3 regions of the Brevibacillus composti genome follow, and region 1 is predicted to be linked to each of the others. Evidence: riboswitches for the same ligand, from Rfam matches in the RefSeq annotation. Region 1 holds a riboswitch; each other region holds the start of a gene.
The links. Region 1 has a riboswitch for thiamine pyrophosphate ahead of thiS (sulfur carrier protein ThiS). Riboswitches for the same ligand answer to the same signal wherever they lie in the genome.
Positions count from the first base shown of each region.

Region 1 (4,061 bases):
CAGCAAAAGGTCTGCGCCGGTCATCAGCGCACGCAGGAAGGAGACGCGCTGCCGCATGCCCCCGGACAGCTCCGCGGGATAGGCATCTCTCCACTCGGCCAGTCCATAGCGGGGCAATTCTTTTTCAATGCGGGCCCGAACCTCTTTTTTGGGAAGTCCTTGTATCTCGAGCGGCAAGCCGGCATTTTCGCTGACGGTCCGCCACGCCATCAATAGGTCGCGCTGCGGCATATAGCCGACCTGCCCCAACCGATTTTTTTGCACCTGGCCATCCAGGCGTATTTCGCCGCGCTCCGGCTGCAACAGCCCGGCAGCCAGTTGAAACAGCGTGCTTTTGCCGATGCCGCTCGGGCCGATCAGACTGACCAGCTCTCCCGCGCCGATCCGCAGGTCGAAGCCGTCCAGGATCGGCTTGTTTCCGTAGGAAAAGCGGACGCCGGAAAACGCTAGTTTATCTCGCACGGCCACATTTCCTCCGTGTACGCCATCTCCCAGAACAGATATTCCATGCGGGATGTGTTCAGAAAATGCTCCTCCAGGATCGCCAGCTCTGCTTCTGATTTGCCCTCCGCGAGCTGATCCATCAGATCGATCAGCCACTGTGCGAGCTGGCCGAACTCTTCCGAGCTGTAGGTGCGCACCCAATCGCCGTACCACTCATGCTCCGCCGCCCCTTCGATTCTCGCCAGTCTCTTTCCGATCTCCCAATAGCTCCAGGCGCAGGGCAGCACCGCACTCACCAGCTCAGCCAGCGTTCCCTGATGCGCCACCTTCAGCATGTAGCTAGTGTAGGCCAGCATGACAAAGCTCGGCTTGGTCTGTTCCAGCTCTTCGCGGGTAATACCGAAGCGGGCCGCATACTGGCGATGCAGATCCATCTCGAAGTTGAGCGTGGCTTCTTGAAGTGCGGCGAACCGTGAGCTGGTCGCCAGATCATGGGCTTTGGTGCTGGCGATGGCGAACATTTTCGCGTATTCAATGAGGTAGACGTAGTCCTGTTTCATGTAAAAGCGGAAGGACTCGATCGGCAGACTGCCATCCCCCAGGCCCCTGACAAATGGATGCTGGTATTTGCGTTCCCAGAGAGGCCCCACTTTTTCCAACAGACGCTGCGTAAATGTTGACAATTCACACACTCCTTTTTCCTTGGACTTGCTAAAAATTGAATAGACGTCCCTGCCGCAGGCTATTCAATCATGCCTTCCAGCGGACTGCTCGCGGAGGCATAGCGTTTTTTCGGGATGCGGCCGGCCAGAAAGCCCTTGCGCCCTGCCTCGACTCCCAGCTTCATCGCTTCGGCCATCAGCACCGGGTCATCGGCCTGTGCGACGGCGGTATTGAGCAAGACCCCGTCGGCGCCCAGCTCCAACGCCTTGGCGCAATCTGCCGGAGAGCCGATGCCGGCGTCGATAATGACAGGCACTTTGGCTTCCTCGATGATGAAGCGCAGATAGTTTTCATTGAGAATCCCTTGACCGGAACCGATCGGCGAGGCACCCGGCATGACCGCATGAACACCGACTTCTTGGAGACGGCGGGCGAGAATCGGGTCGTCATTGGTGTAGGTCAGCACGATAAAGCCTTCTTCGACCAATATGCGGGAGGCTTCCAGCGTACCGATCGGATCGGGCAAGAGGGTCTTGGGATCGCCAATCACCTCCACCTTGATCATGTCGCACAGGCCGGAAGCTTTGGCCAGGCGGGCAATGCGCACTGCCTCTTCGGCCGTGTAGGCGCCCGCGGTATTGGGCAGCAATGTGAACTTTTTCAAGTCCAGCTGTTCCAGAAAATTCGGTTCATGCGGATTTTCCAGATTCAAGCGGCGAATCGCAAAGGTCAAAATCTCCGCTTCGGAGACCTCCACCGCTTTGCTTTGAATCTCCAGATCGGAGAATTTTCCCGTCCCGAGCAGCAAGCGGGAGCGAAATTCATATGGTCCGATTTTCCATGTGTCCATCCTGATCATCCTCCACCGACAAAATGTACAATCTCAATCCGGTCGCCCGCCGCAACAGGCGTCTCCTCGTAGCGGGTACGGTCGATAATCTCTCCGTTTCGCTCGACGATCACGATCTTTTCCTGCAATTGATAGGAAGCGAGGAGCTCGCGAATATTCGTGATCGCCGCGGCCAGCTCCACGCCCTTGCCGTTCAGTTGAACAAGCATAATCCCCCTCCTTCTCTTCACAAATCCGTCATGCGGGGACGAAAAAAGGCTTCTCCTCCTGCGCCATGACGCAAACAGAAGGAAGAAGCCGTGTATACGGTACACCCGAGGCGGATAAAAAAAACCATCCGCCCCGGATGGTTTTGGTTGCTCATCTGCCTATGCCGAACGCCGGGCCCATGTACAGGCGCCGACAACGACGTGATCGCTGATAGCTGATACCTCTTCCTCCGCTGGCATGACCCAGGTCAGGTTCAACGGTCAGTAACGCATTCGTTACAATCTCAGCCGATTTTGCCCGGCCCCCGTTTGGTATTGCGTGACACTATTCAATTCGCTTCCTACACTATCATGCTATTGGCCGTTTGTAAAGGTTTCCTTGTACATTTGCTCCAGCTCCACCAGGCAGCGCTCCGCCCATCGGACGGTCTTGCGAAGTTTCTCCATTTCCCGCTCCAGAGCAGCCTTCGCGGATTCCTTGTAGTCGGGCAAAGCTCCGTTATAGCGGATGACGCTTTGCGCCGGCACCATGATTTTTTCCATGTACGAGAGCGCGGGTCTCTGGTGAAAGAGCGGGACATCAACTTCCAACGGATTGTGCAGATCTCCCTGTGTCGGATATTTGGTGACCGCCATGACTTTTACCAGCAGCTTTTCACCGTGGTTCTCCAAGACCTCTGTCAGGTACTCGCCGGTCTTGTGACTTACCCGCACGATATCTCCCGGGTTCCAGGTCATCATCTGTTCTTCCCTCCAGTGTCGTATTCATCCGTCGTCAGGGCAGCTACGCTGCGTCAGGCGTTTGCTCTGCTTACCAGCAGCTGGCGGGCGTGGGCGAGCAAATCTTCCGCAGGCAATGTCGGCGCCCCACCGCCTTGAGCCATCGCCGCACTTCCTCCGCCTTTGCCATCGATGAGCGGCAGCGTCTCTTTCAGCAGTTGATTCATCTCCGCTTGGACGGCTGTCCCTCTGGCAAAGACCAGCTGCAGCTTTTCTCCTGTCGTCGCCAGCAGCACGATGGCTTGCTCTTCGCGAGAAACGATCTGTCTCGCCAGTTGCTGCAGCTCCTGCATACTGCGTCCGGCAAACGAGGCCTGCATCAGCCATTCGCCGCCAGCCAAACGCTCCGCAGACTGGAGGGCGCGCTCAGCCTCGGCGGCGAGCAATTCCGCCTCTCTCTGCTGCAAGCTCTCCTTCAGCGATTCTTTCTCCGCGAGGACACGCTCCAGCACATCGGCCAGCTCTTGCTCGCTCGTTGCAAGCAATCCCGTTACTTTCTGCAGCAGCATTTGCTTGCGGGCGTGATCGGCCAGCGCTCTCCAGCCGCAGACGAACTGGACGCGGATATTGCCGCGATGACGCTCCCAGCCGATGATCTTGATTGGCCCGACTTCTCCCGTCGAGCGCGGATGCGTGCCGCCGCATGGGTTGTAGTCAAAATCGGGGATGATTACCACCCGAACATTCTCCGTGACAGCAGGCGGTTTGGTGAGCGGCAGCGAAGCCAGCTCTTCCTCTGTGACAAATCGCGCCTCAATCTGCCGATTTTCCAGCACGATTTGATTGGCCTGCCGCTCTACCTGTTCCGCCAGCTCAGCCGACAGGGAGTCGAGCTGCACATCGATCGTGACATGCTCCCGCCCCAGATGGAAGGCCACCGTCTGGGCGTCCGCGATCTTGATAAAAGAAGCGGACAGGATATGTTGACCCGCATGCTGCTGCATCGCATCAAACCGTCGCTGCCAATCGATGCGGCCCGTGACCTTTCCGCTTCCGCCGGTGAGCGGACGATCCAGGCGATGCCGAATCTCCCCTGCTACTTCCTCCACATCGATCACGCGGCAATCTCCCAGCGTACCCGTATCGCAGGGCTGCCCGCCTCCGGTGGGGTAAAA
Region 1 is NZ_CP066308.1:2,352,577-2,356,637, forward strand. It holds gene JD108_RS12100 (ABC transporter ATP-binding protein) at 1-462, opposite strand, end outside; gene tenA (thiaminase II) at 447-1,127, opposite strand; gene JD108_RS12110 (thiazole synthase) at 1,187-1,957, opposite strand; gene thiS (sulfur carrier protein ThiS) at 1,963-2,166, opposite strand; TPP riboswitch at 2,375-2,485, opposite strand; gene kapB (kinase-associated lipoprotein KapB) at 2,521-2,904, opposite strand; gene JD108_RS12125 (alanyl-tRNA editing protein) at 2,961-4,061, opposite strand, start outside.

Region 2 (4,061 bases), 820 kb from region 1:
AAGAACTGCACTTTACCAAAGCGGCCGAAAAAGTGGGGATCTCCCAGCCCTCTCTGCGTCAGCAAATCCGCATCTTGGAAGCCGAGATCGGCATGCCGCTTTTCGATCGGATCGGCAAAAAAACGGCGTTAACTGAGGCGGGACACATTCTGCGCAGCCATTCACAGCGCGTATTTCACGAGTTAGCCCAAGCCCGGGCCGCCATCCGCGAACTGCAAGGCATCCAAAGAGGGAGGCTGTCGATCGGTTCCCTGCTGACCGTCTCCCATTACCTCTTGCCTCCCGCAATTTTCTCTTTTCACGAGCAATATCCCGGCGTAGAGCTATCCGTGCTGGCTATGCGGACGGGCGACATTCGCGCCGCTCTGTTGGAAAATCAACTGGATATGGGCATTGTTTTCCTGCCCATGCTCGACGAAGAGCTGGAAAGTCACCCTTTGGCAACAGAGGAGCTGGTCCTCGCATTTCTCGGGAATAAAGAGGTTGCTGCGATTCCCTTCTCCGCTCCGATCAGAAGAGAGATCGCCTACGGCTTTGCGCACATCTTCCATGCTCGCACCAAAGTTGATGTGGTAAACGGCACCATTCAACACCAGCGCCGGCACGGATTGGACGCCGATGCGTTCCGCCTCCTCAATCTTGTCCGGCTGATCGGCGAAATGAATCACTTCTACCTCCGTTTTCGAGCGGTCCAGATACTGCAAGAGGGCTTGCTGGGCATCTACGCAAACGGTGCATCCCGCGTGATAAAACGTTGCTTTTGTCATGGTATTCTGTCCTCCTCTCGTATTTGATACAGGGGCCCCGTATCTATTACGTTAGCGGTTTGGAAAGATCGGTTCAATTTCAAATCCACTATCATTAGCATTGGGTTTTCCTATGATCCTGACATATTAACGCGGTTCGCTGCTGGAAATCCTTGCACAAATCACTTGAAACCTCTCCACATTAGGGGTATGATGGTCTCGTAATCACCAACACATACGCACGGGAGCTTGGAGATGACCAGGCTGAGAGGACGGCTACTCTGTCGTCGACCGTTGAACCTGAACTGGGTAATGCCAGCGGAGGAATTGTCTATATGACTCGAAAGGACGTTGTCTGTTTTTTCTGGATCTTTGTCCTTTTCGCTCTCGCGTCTGGCGTCGCAGGTCTTCCTGCGGCGTTTCCTTTCGTCATTGGACGCGTTTTCTTCCGCCTCCCTCAGGGTTCATGCCACGTGCAAACCATGACAAGGAGGTTTTTTTCATGTCCATGCCACAAACTTCTCCCCTGGAACTGAACACTGTCCAGCCATTCCCCGGCAGCCGCAAAGTATACGAGGTCGGCAGCCGCCCCGACATCCGCGTCCCGATGCGGGAGATTCAGCTGGAGCCGACGCGAGGTGTGTCCGGCGAAACACCCAATCCGCCCGTCCGCGTCTATGACACCAGCGGCCCCTATACTTCGGACGGCTACAAGGCCGACATCCAAAACGGCTTGCCCGCCCTGCGCGAAAAATGGATCGCCGAGCGGGCGGATACGGAGAGGTACACGGGACGGCCCGTACAACCTGCCGATGACGGCTACCGGTCTGAGGAACAGCGCGAGGCCACCCCCGTCTTCCCCCGCGCTGGCCGCATGCCGCTTCGAGCCAAACCGGGGAAAAATGTTACCCAGCTCCACTACGCACGGCGCGGCATTATCACCCCGGAGATGGAGTTCGTCGCGATCCGCGAAGGGGTGTCGGCAAAGTTCGTCCGGGACGAGATCGCCAGCGGACGCGCCATTCTCCCGGCAAACATCAATCATCCGGAGTCGGAGCCGATGATCATCGGCCGCCATTTTCACGTCAAGGTAAACGCCAATATCGGCACTTCTGCGGTCACCTCGTCGATCGCGGAAGAGGTGGAAAAGATGATGTGGGCCACCCGCTGGGGCGCCGACACGATCATGGATCTATCGACGGGCAAGCATATTCATACCACCCGGGAATGGATCATTCGCAACAGCCCAGTCCCGATTGGCACGGTCCCGATCTACCAAGCGCTGGAGAAAGTGAATGGCAAAGCCGAAGAGCTGACGTGGGAGATCTACCGCGACACGCTGATCGAGCAAGCCGAGCAAGGCGTGGACTACTTTACGATTCACGCGGGCGTGCTGCTCCGCTACATTCCGCTGACGGCCCAGCGCGTCACCGGCATCGTCTCCCGCGGCGGCTCGATTCTGGCATCATGGTGCCTGGCTCACCATCAGGAGAACTTTCTATACACCCACTTCGAAGAAATTTGTGAAATTCTCAAGGCCTACGACATCTCCATCTCGCTGGGGGACGGTTTGCGACCCGGCTCGATTGCGGACGCCAATGACGAGGCGCAGTTTGCGGAGCTCGAGACCTTGGGCGAGCTGACGAAAATCGCCTGGAAGCACGATGTGCAAGTGATGATCGAAGGACCGGGACATGTCCCGATGCATCAGATCAAGGAGAACATGGAGAAGCAGCTGGAGCTCTGCCATGAGGCGCCGTTTTACACGCTGGGACCGCTCACCACAGACATCGCTCCTGGCTACGACCACATCACGTCCGCCATCGGAGCAGCCATGATCGGCTGGTTTGGCACCGCCATGCTTTGCTATGTGACACCCAAGGAGCACCTCGGTCTTCCCAACAAGGAAGACGTGCGCAACGGGCTGATCGCCTACAAAATAGCCGCACACGCCGCCGACCTCGCCAAGGGGCATCCGCGCGCCAAGCTGCGGGACGATGCGCTGTCCAAGGCGCGATTTGAATTTCGCTGGATGGACCAGTTCAACCTCTCCCTCGACCCCGAGCGCGCCCGCGAGTATCACGACGAGACGCTGCCCGCCGAGGGTGCCAAATCGGCCCATTTCTGCTCGATGTGCGGCCCCAAGTTTTGCAGCATGAGAATTACGCAGGACATCCGGGCGTATGCGCAGGAGAATCCGGGAGCGTTGGAGGCTGTGCGGGAAGCGGGAATGCGGGAAAAGGCCAGGGAATTCCGCGAACAGGGCGGACAATTGTACAGAGGAACAGAGCGCGAATGAAGCAGCACCAGGATCCCATCCTGCTGCGCAGGGAAATGATTCGCCTCGAGTCGGCACTGGCAAAGCTTCGCGAGCAGCTCTCGGAGATCCAGAAGCATTGTTCCCACGAGTTCGAGGAGACGCCGCTCTCCCGGACCTGCCAAAAATGCCTCTGGACGGAAAGTCTCTACTACTAGCTGCCAATGGATGGCTGTGTAAAGGACGGCTGCCTATGAGATCCCTGCATCCTGCTCCATAAAGTCTGGGCCCGGCAATCGATCCTCTTTTAACTTCCCCCTCCCCCTCCATCTTCGGCAGGGGGAGTTTTTTTGGCACAAAAAAAAGAGACAGCCGTCTGCACAGTATGGCTGTCTTCGATACCCCAAAACAATTTGTGAGAGGAATTGCATTCCTTATTCTATATATCGGCCGGCGGTTGTCGCTATGAGATGGCCAAATTATGGTAAAGCTCACGCGGCCGACTAAGTCCGCGACTCTATACGCCTCCTCATCTAAGGCTGCCACATAAGTCCCAACACACATGACAAATTGGCTCATCGTATAACGCACCCGATTCCGTTCCCCATGGATGGCTTCCTCTACTCGCTTCAAAAGACGACAGTTCTCAGTCAGATCCAATCGGTCATCGGGCGTAATGGACAAGTAGTTGGCGTCATTTTCGGCTGGACACACAGGCCGGCCAAATACATCGCATCGTGATTCCCTGTATCAAAAAGGGCCAAGGCTAACGGCTGATCCTTCTTGACGTCCCTTGCCGGCTTTTTCAAATCGCCCACTTTCACTCCGTACAGCGGCTCCTTTGCACCATGCCGCAAAAGCGTTTTCTTCGTCTGTTCTGTCCCAAGTTCTTCCAACCTGTTCATAACCTCTGCGACTGTCATCAAACCACCTCCCTGTCCATTTTTCTAAGTGTATCATGCCAGTTGGCCATATATTTGAGCCGAGCAGCTTGAAAAATCAGAATCGTTCCATTATGATGAAAGACAACTTTAGTAAAAATATTTTTATCGAAAAGC
Region 2 is NZ_CP066308.1:1,531,131-1,535,191, reverse strand. It holds partial or broken gene JD108_RS08035 (LysR family transcriptional regulator) at 1-461, shown strand, start outside; partial or broken gene JD108_RS08030 (thioredoxin family protein) at 630-767, opposite strand; TPP riboswitch at 978-1,090, shown strand; gene thiC (phosphomethylpyrimidine synthase ThiC) at 1,249-3,045, shown strand; gene JD108_RS08020 (hypothetical protein) at 3,042-3,221, shown strand; gene JD108_RS22665 (DNA alkylation repair protein) at 3,654-3,926, opposite strand.
Region 2: another riboswitch for thiamine pyrophosphate. It lies ahead of thiC (phosphomethylpyrimidine synthase ThiC); the one in region 1 lies ahead of thiS (sulfur carrier protein ThiS).

Region 3 (4,061 bases), 1.4 Mb from region 1:
AGGGGGCGCTCCGGCAGCTTGCCGACCGTGAAGGCTACGCCAGTTTTGTCATACCGGATGACGTTGGCGGCCGTTATTCCATTTTGACGCCGGTCGGTCTTTTGCCCATGGCGGCCGGCGGGATCGACATCGACGAGCTGCTGCAGGGAGCGGCCTGCGCCAGGGAGCGCTTCGCCTCGCCCGACCTGGACCAAAATCCGTGCTATCAGTACGCAGCGGTTCGAAATCTCTTCTATCGCCAGGGGAAGCTGATCGAGATCCTGGTCAGCTACGAGCCCCGGTTCCGCTTCTTTGGAGAGTGGTGGAAGCAGTTGTTTGCGGAGTCCGAAGGCAAGGGGGGCAAGGGACTCTTCCCCGTCGCTGCCGAATACTCGGCGGATCTTCACTCCATCGGCCAATATCTGCAAGACGGCCAGCGTCACCTCTTCGAAACCGTTCTGTCGGTCCAGAAATCGGAAGTGGATGTGACGATTGCCGATGATCCCGACAATCTGGACGGCCTGCAGTACCTCGCCGGGAAAGGCATGGAATACGTCCGCGCCCGTGTCCTGCGGGGAGCGATTTTGGCACATACCGATGGCGGCGTGCCCAATCTTCTAGTGGAAATTCCGCGGATGACAGCGTATCATTTTGGTGAGCTGATCTATTTTTTTGAAAAGGCTTGTGCGATCAGCGGCTACCTCTTGGGCGTCAACCCGTTTGACCAGCCTGGCGTGGAAGCGTACAAGACCAATATGTTCGCCCTGCTCGGGCGGCCTGGCTTTGAAAAACGAAAAGCGGAATTGGAAGCGAGAATCGATGGAAACGACAAAAACCTATCTGACCGTAGCGGAGACAGCTGAATACCTGGATTTGCCAATGCCGTTTCTTCTCGAAAAAATTCGCGAGGGACGGATTCGAGCCGTTCACAACGGAGAAGAGTATCTCATCAACAAGGATCAATTCCAGCATTTTCTGGAGCAGATGAAGAAGCTGCGCGCGTTCGAGGAAGCGGAAAAGCAGGAGCCGATCCCGGAGAGCTATGATGTGAAGGATGAAGACTAGGCGTGATCTCCTTCTTGTCATGCACCGGGAGGGAGGACTATACTGAAACATGAACAGAATAGAACGAAAAGTAACTGGGGGAGTCCATCACGCTGGGCTGAGAGGACGGAAGCTGCGACCGTCGACCCTTTGCACCTGATCCAGATCATGCTGGCGCAGGGAAGTGGCTGCACGCCGGAGCTGCGAGTCCCGGCGATGCGATGGGATGCTTGGTTGTGCCCACCTTTTCCTGCCGGAGAGGGTGGGCTTTTCTGTGGAGAGAAGGAGAGAGAACATGACCGACTTCGTACTGATCGGTGGAGGCATCATTGGACTCAGTCTGGCATATGAGCTGTCGAAGCGAGGCATGGCGGTAACCGTCGTGGAGCAAGGAGAATGGGGAGGACAGGCTTCCTCTGCTGCAGCAGGCATGCTGGCGCCGCTGAAGGAATTCTCTCAGCCGGGGCCGCTGCTTGATCTCGGGATGAAATCTCTGCAGTTGTATCCAGGCTGGGCTAAGGAACTGGAGGAGACGACCGGAATCGAGGTGCAGCTATGCCGCTCGGGCGTTATGACGGTGGCATTGACAGAAGACGAAGAGCGCTCCCTGCGGCAAAAATACGAGTGGCAAAAGGAAGCCGGGTACGATGTCCACTGGATGACCGGTAAAGAGCTGCGGGAGCTGGAGCCGCTGCTCACTGAAGGGGTGACGGCGGGGATCTATTCGCCGGGGGAGGGCCATATCAACAATCGGATGCTCCTCTCGGCTCTCGTCATGGCTTGCCGGCAGCAGGGGGTCCGCCTGCTTTCGGGCTGCGCCGTGGCCGGAATGGCCTCTGAAGGGAGCCGCGTCACCGGCGTGCATACGACACAGGGGATGATTCCCGCCGCCCATACGGTGATTACAGCCGGAGCCTGGGCGGGCATGATCGCAGATTGGCTGGGGGTATCTGTGCTGGTCAGGCCGGTGCGAGGACAGGTGGCCGCCGTCTCTTCCATCGGGGTTCCCCTGCAGACCGTCATTTTTGGATCAGGCGGCTATATCACGCCCAAGCGGGATGGCAAGATTGTCCTCGGCGCCACGGAAGACGAAGCAGGCTTTCAGCGGGAGGTAACCCTGCACGGATTGACGCATGTGCTGCAAGGGGTGATCCCCTATGTGCCCGTGCTGCAATCCGCCGCCTTTTTGCAAGCCTGGGCGGGACTGCGTCCAGCTGCGGCGGACGGTCTCCCGCTGCTCGGGCCTCTTCCAGGGTGGGAGGGGGTCTTTGTGGCAGGGGGCCATTTCCGCAACGGCATACTCCTGTCTCCTGTCACCGCCGTCAGCATGTCCGATTATTTGGTGGATGGACAAGACGGGCCGCTCGCTCCTTTTTCGCCAGCCCGTTTTTTAGCGGCGAGCGATAAGAGATGACCGGGAGGATGTGAAAATAGGCTGGTCCCCTCTCGAATTTAGACACCTCCCCATAGGCTGTCGTATATGGTAATAAGGAAACGTGAGAGGGGAGGAGTTCTTCCGATGGAAGAGTCACGCAAGGAACTGTTTCATGTTGATGAGGAAGCGATCAGCATGATCAAAGATATCCGCCATACCGTGCAAAATGTCTGTCAGGAGCACGCCCGGCAGAGAGTCAGGATTGAAGCAGTGGATGGCCAGGTGTACGAGGGAGAAATCGTCGACTGGGACGACCAGAATGTCTATGTCGAGATTGAAGAAGAAGTGGATGATTGGGAGGATGAGCTCGATCTGGCGCCCGTCGTCTACAATCCGTACGGCGCTGTCAGTCCATACGGCACAGCCACACCCAATATGCAGCCGCCTTATACAGCGGTAAGTCCGTTTGCGACAGGACCGAACGCCCGTCCTAATCCGGGAGTTAGTCCGTTTACGACGGTAAGTCCATTTGCGACAGGGCCCAACGCCCGTCCCTATCCGGGAGGCAGCCCGTTTACGGCGGTTTCTCCGGAAAGCACCGCGCCTCCCTATGGTTATCCGCAGCCCTACGCCTACTGTTTTCCGTGCCAGCCCCTGATTAGCCCGCTCGAGACAGACAGAAGGCCGCCCACTAGGGTAAGTCCGGCTGAAACGGAAAGTCCCGGCTACAGCCCTTATCCACCCTACTATGCGCCTTATCCCCCGATGCCGTACGTGCCCTATCCACCGGTTTCGCCCTATCCACCGGTTTCGCCCTATCCGCCGGTTTCGCCCTATCCGCCCGTTGCACCCTATCCGCAGGTATCGCCGTTCCCGCCCTACCCGCCTGTAAGACCGCTGCCGCCGGCACCGCCGCCGGTCGTTCATCCTTTCGGCTCGTCGTCGTCTTCTTCCGGGGTGATACCGTATCGCCGTCGCCGCCGCTGCCGGAAAAAAGTGATTCCTTTGGCGCTCTTTTCCCTATTGTCGATTGCGCTGATATAGATCCCCCATCCACCATACATGGGAACAGCCTCAGCCGAACAAGCGGTTTTGAGGCTTTCTTCATGTTTTCAGCTGACGGGGTTCGCCGCCGCCGTGAGTACAACTCACCGGTTTGTCGCACACTAACGACACAAATACCGGAAAGGAAGCGATTGGATGAAAACCATTCAGAGCAGCCTGGCAGGCACGAGGGGGACTTACGGCTATTTTCGCGAGGCACTTGAGCCCGACGGCTTTACCCTGGCCAATTGGGATTACGATCAAGGGTATCTGGATAAAAAGCTGGACGATCAGGGGATGGTGTATCTGCGCATCCCCGTTCAGGTACAGGAGGGAGAGCTGGACGCAGCCGACGCCTGGCTGGAGATGGGGACACCTTTTGTCCTGAAGCACGTCTACCAACGAGACGTGGAGGAAGACATCGGCTACTACTCGGCTGTCGCTTCGGCGGTGATGAACCAGTTTCAGGAGCCGGTGGACAAGGATGACGCGGTGGAGGACCACTGGGTCCGCAAGGCAGAGGCGATCGTCCGGGACCTGGAAATCAGGTTTGAATAGAAAAGGAAAAAGCCAACGGGCCGGATGCATTGCTGCGGTCCGTTTTATTTTGCTTGGGCCC
Region 3 is NZ_CP066308.1:3,721,642-3,725,702, reverse strand. It holds gene JD108_RS18775 (glucose-6-phosphate isomerase) at 1-842, shown strand, start outside; gene JD108_RS18770 (excisionase family DNA-binding protein) at 799-1,044, shown strand; TPP riboswitch at 1,111-1,223, shown strand; gene thiO (glycine oxidase ThiO) at 1,319-2,437, shown strand; gene JD108_RS18760 (hypothetical protein) at 2,543-3,442, shown strand; gene JD108_RS18755 (YugN family protein) at 3,599-4,000, shown strand.
Region 3: another riboswitch for thiamine pyrophosphate. It lies ahead of thiO (glycine oxidase ThiO); the one in region 1 lies ahead of thiS (sulfur carrier protein ThiS).